Regions from separate parts of the Lacihabitans lacunae genome, predicted to be linked through region 2. Evidence: riboswitches for the same ligand, from Rfam matches in the RefSeq annotation. Region 2 holds a riboswitch; the other holds the start of a gene.
What was found. A riboswitch is a leader RNA that binds a small molecule or an ion and turns the genes downstream of it on or off. The one in region 2 is predicted to bind S-adenosylmethionine.
Positions count from the first base shown of each region.

Region 1: another riboswitch for S-adenosylmethionine. It lies ahead of ACFOOI_RS20795 (O-acetylhomoserine aminocarboxypropyltransferase/cysteine synthase family protein); the one in region 2 lies ahead of metK (methionine adenosyltransferase).

Region 1 covers NZ_JBHRYQ010000001.1:4,903,596-4,906,001, reverse strand. The annotation lists gene ACFOOI_RS20795 (O-acetylhomoserine aminocarboxypropyltransferase/cysteine synthase family protein) at 1-1,128, opposite strand, end outside; SAM riboswitch class I at 1,248-1,369, opposite strand; gene ACFOOI_RS20790 (hypothetical protein) at 1,486-2,406, shown strand, end outside.
Region 2 covers NZ_JBHRYQ010000001.1:1,753,517-1,755,922, forward strand. The annotation lists gene lipA (lipoyl synthase) at 1-85, shown strand, start outside; gene ACFOOI_RS07665 (lycopene cyclase family protein) at 101-1,288, shown strand; SAM-I-IV-variant riboswitch at 1,408-1,517, shown strand; gene metK (methionine adenosyltransferase) at 1,575-2,406, shown strand, end outside.

The DNA of each region.
Region 1 (2,406 bases), 3.2 Mb from region 2:
TCCTACATTTGCAAGGTGCGAAATAAGTTTTAGGCTATTCACAAACTTTTCCGCTCTTTCTCTTCCACCTTTTAGTTTAAATGAAAGCACACCACCAAAACCTCTTGTCAAATATTTTTTTGCTAGCTCATGCGATGAATGACTTTCAAGACCTGGATATGAAACCGACTCCACTTCCTCGTGGCTTTCTAGCCATTTTGCTAAAGCAAGGGCATTTTCACAAGTCCGCTCAACTCTAAGCGACAAGGTTTCTAAACCCTGAATCAATAAAAATGAGTTAAATGGCGACTGAGCAGGGCCCCAATCTCTAAGGCCTTCTACTCTACATCTGATGATAAACTGAATGTTTCCAAAAGGACCACCGATTCCGAATACATCGTTATAAACTAAACCATTATAACTCGCCGATGGCGAAGTAAACTGCGGATATTTCCCATTTCCCCAGTTAAAATTACCTCCGTCTACAATCACACCGCCCATGGTGGTACCGTGACCGCCAATCCATTTGGTAGCAGACTCTACGATTACGTTGGCACCGTGCTTAAGCGGCTGACATATAGCTCCACCAGCACCAAAAGTATTGTCTACAAATAGTGGAAGGTCGTGTTTTTTGGCAACTGCTGCTATTTTTTCAAAATCTGGCACATTCAAACCTGGGTTACCAATGGTTTCAACATAAATCAATTTCGTATTTTCATCTATAAGGCTTTCTATGCTTTCGGCATCTGTACCATTTGCAAAACGTGCTTCTACGCCTATGTTTTTGAATGAGTTTTTAAACTGATTAAATGTTCCGCCATACAAAAATGAACTCGTAACGAAGTTATCCCCTACCGAGGTTACGTTGTTTATGGCTATAAACTGTGCCGCATGACCTGAGCTAATAGCCAAAGCTGCTACTCCACCTTCTAATGCCGCTACTCTTTTCTCAAAAACATCATTAGTCGGGTTCATTATTCGGGTATAAATATTCCCGAACTCCTTCAGAGCAAAAAGGTTAGCTCCATGCTCTGAGTTTTTAAACTGATAGGCAGTGGTTTGATAAATAGGCACTGCACGTGATTGTGTAGTAGGATCAATCTCTTGGCCAGCATGTAGCTGTTGTGTTTCGAATCTTAATTCTGACATGTTTTAATAAAATTTAAATAAAAAAATACACCGTCGTGCGTGCGATAAACGCATGACGAAAAATTTCGATTCTCGAAATCTTTAAACAAAACCAATAGTAATTTGAAAATCGCCTGATTGGTTTATAAGTCCTAGAGGCTACTGTTGAGCCGCTGAGGTAGGTATTGGCACCTTTTCGATAAGTATCGGCAGGTTGCCCGAGTTTCAAAGAGCCTATTCTCTCCACTCGTCTTTATAAATCAACCATTCAGCTGCAAAAGCGAAGAATGAATTGATGCTGCAAAGCTATAAAACATTTTTTGGAATCAAAAAAATATCTGAATTAAGTTAACCTTAATAAATCCTGAACCTTTTGGAGTGCAAATACGTATTATTATTCAACGCATATTTACCAAGTTTTTAATGTTGGGCTATATTTGTCAATCTTCCTCAAAAAGTACATTTACCTTAAGTCAAATCGATTTAAAGGAAGATAACTTACTTATTTGGGACAAGCTTCTGCCCGATAACCATCACCTAAAAAGTGATAAAATAAATTTCTATAAAGAGAATACCTCCGTAGAAAGTTTAACTTTTATTGTTTGGGATAAAAAAGAGCAAATTGCGGCTATTTACCTACAAAAAAGCAAATTCCCTTTAAATCAAATAAAGATTTCGGACCTAAGAATATCACTATTAGAGCTATTTACGAAGTGCGATGAAAACCTAAGTTGCTCATTAGACGTATTGGTTTGTGGTAATATTTTCAAATCTAACCAAGAAGGTTTTTATATAAAAGAAGGCTATTGCAGAGTTCAGATATTTGAAGCTTTGGTCGAGTTTTTAGAACAAAACGAAAAAACGAAAAACTTTGCGGGTTTATTGGTAAAAGAATGCGATGCCCCTTTTGATATAAGCAAAAAACTTATTCCTTTTAGTCAAGATATCAGCATGCAAATGTGCATTGACCCGAGTTGGAAAAACATGGGTGACTACGCTTCGGTTTTAGACAAAAAATATAGATCGAGATACAAAAAAATAATAGCGAAATTTGATTCTTTAACTTTTACAGAATTAAATATTGAAGACATAAAACTTCACCAAAAACGCATTTACGAGCTCTATTTGGAGGTTTTGCAAAATCAAACGGTAAAACTTGGCGAAATAAAACCCACATATTTTTTAGAATTAAAGAAGCTACTAGGAGACAATCTGCAAGTTTTTGGTGTGTTTAAATATGAAAAATTAATCGCTTTTTCTACGCATATATTTTCAGGAAATGGCCAAATGGAAATTCAT
Region 2 (2,406 bases):
AGGCCTAAAAAGAGGCCTAAAATATGTAGAATCTGGTCCTTTGGTAAGATCAAGCTATCACTCAGAAAGACACGTAAACGTCTAAAAAATAACACATTAGATGGAAAGCTCAGATATCATCAACTACGATTATATAATTTGTGGTGGTGGAATGTCTGGGCTTTCTTTGGCTTATCACCTTTCAAATTCGAAATTGTCGGATAAGAAAATTCTCATAATAGAGCCCGAAACCAAAAACCAAAACGACCGAACCTGGGCCTTTTGGGAACAAGGAACAAATCCGTTTGATGAAATATTGGCTGCCAATTGGCAAAACATTTTCATCACCGATAGCTCCGGAGTTAAAAAGAAAATCCCACTAAAATCTTATGCTTATAAACTAATAAGAGGAATAGATTTTTATGAATTCGTGAATGCTCACCTTGCTAAGTTTCCTAATATCACCTTCAAAAAAGATCGAGTTTTAGATATTTTAGATTTGAACTCTAGCGTTACCGTAAAAACCGAAAAAGGCAATTTTAAAGCACTACATGTTTTTGACAGCACCTTCAAATTAGACATTAATAATCCAAAAAACATTAACTTACTTCAGCATTTCAAAGGTTATGTAGTAAAATCAGATAAAGAAGTCTTTGATCTTAATACACCCGACATGATGGATTTTAGTATTCCTCAAAAAAGCCATGAAGGAAGGTTTATGTATATTTTACCTCTATCTAAAAACAAAGCCTTAGTAGAGTTTACCGTATTTTCAGAACGTCTTTTAGAGCAAAATACGTACACAAATGAGTTAGAGTGTTTTTTAACGGAGAGGTATCCCAACATAATTTTTGAGATAGAAGAAGAAGAATTTGGAGTGATTCCGATGTCAGACGTCGCTACAGCAGAATTTCCATCCAAAAACGTGAGTAGAATTGGCACCGCAGCCGGATACACAAACCCAGCCACTGGTTATACCTTTGCAAACACACAAAGAAAGCTTTTAGCGATAGTACAAAAACTAGAAAAAGGAAAACTACCCTCGGAAAAGCAAGTTTCTTGGTTTGAAAAAAGACATGAACTTTATGCGTCTACCCTACTTTATGTAATAGCCGAAGACCTTTATCCAATGTCCGAAAGTTTCAAGAGGATTTTCAACAAAAATGACATTGAATCCGTATTTCGTTTTTTAGACCAAAAGTCAAGTTTGTGGGACGAAATTAAGATAATGTGGTCTACTCCCAAATTAATTTTCGGAAAAGCATTTTTGCTCGTAGTATTTAAAAAACTAAAAGGAGCGTTTCTGTAGATTTTTTCTATTCTAGCTACCTTTAAAATATTATCATTTCAGTAATTTTCTCTACGAATAAGCAAATTTATAGATTTATTCACTATAATTTTTAATTATCACCAAAAAGCCTCAATTTTGCATTACATCAAGAGTTTCTCTCGAAAAAGAGAAAACCAACCGAGTATTTTTTTGAAACGCCGCGGTGGTAAAATAGATGTGGGTCGCCCGACCAAAATAGTTTCGGCAAAGCACCTTACAGACATTACTCTTGCATTATTTTATTAATATTTTAAATTTATAAAAAATGCCGTATTTATTTACCTCAGAATCAGTTTCTGAAGGACACCCAGACAAGGTCGCTGACCAAATCTCAGACTCACTTATCGATCACTTTTTGGCGTTTGACCCAAACTCAAAAGTAGCTTGTGAAACACTTGTTACTACTGGACTTGTGGTTTTGGCCGGAGAAGTAAACACAAAAACGTATTTAGACGTACAAACTATCGCGAGAGATGTAATCAAGAAAATTGGTTATACTAAGGCTGAATATATGTTTGAGGCTAATTCGTGTGGAATTATCTCTGCCATTCACGAGCAATCTTCTGATATCAATCAAGGAGTTGACCGTGTAGCAGCTGAAGATTTCGAAGCAAAAGCTAATGCTCAAGGTGCTGGAGACCAAGGTATGATGTTTGGTTATGCAACCAAAGAGACCGACAACTACATGCCACTTGCATTAGACCTATCTCACAAAATACTTGAAGAACTAGCAGCTTTCAGAAAAGAAGGTGATGTTATTGATTACCTTAGGCCGGATTCTAAGTCGCAGGTAACTATTGAGTATTCTGACGATAACCAACCTATCAGAATTGACACAATTGTGATCTCAACGCAACACGACGATTTCGCTGATGACGAATCTATGCTTGCTAAAATTAAAGCAGACATGGTTAATATCGTGATTCCAAGAGTGAAATCTAAGTTAAAAGCTGAAATCCAAGCCTTATTTACAGACGATATCCTGTATCACATTAACCCAACAGGTAAGTTTGTAATTGGTGGACCTCACGGAGACACTGGCCTTACGGGTCGTAAAATCATCGTAGATACTTACGGTGGTAAAGGTGCACACGGTG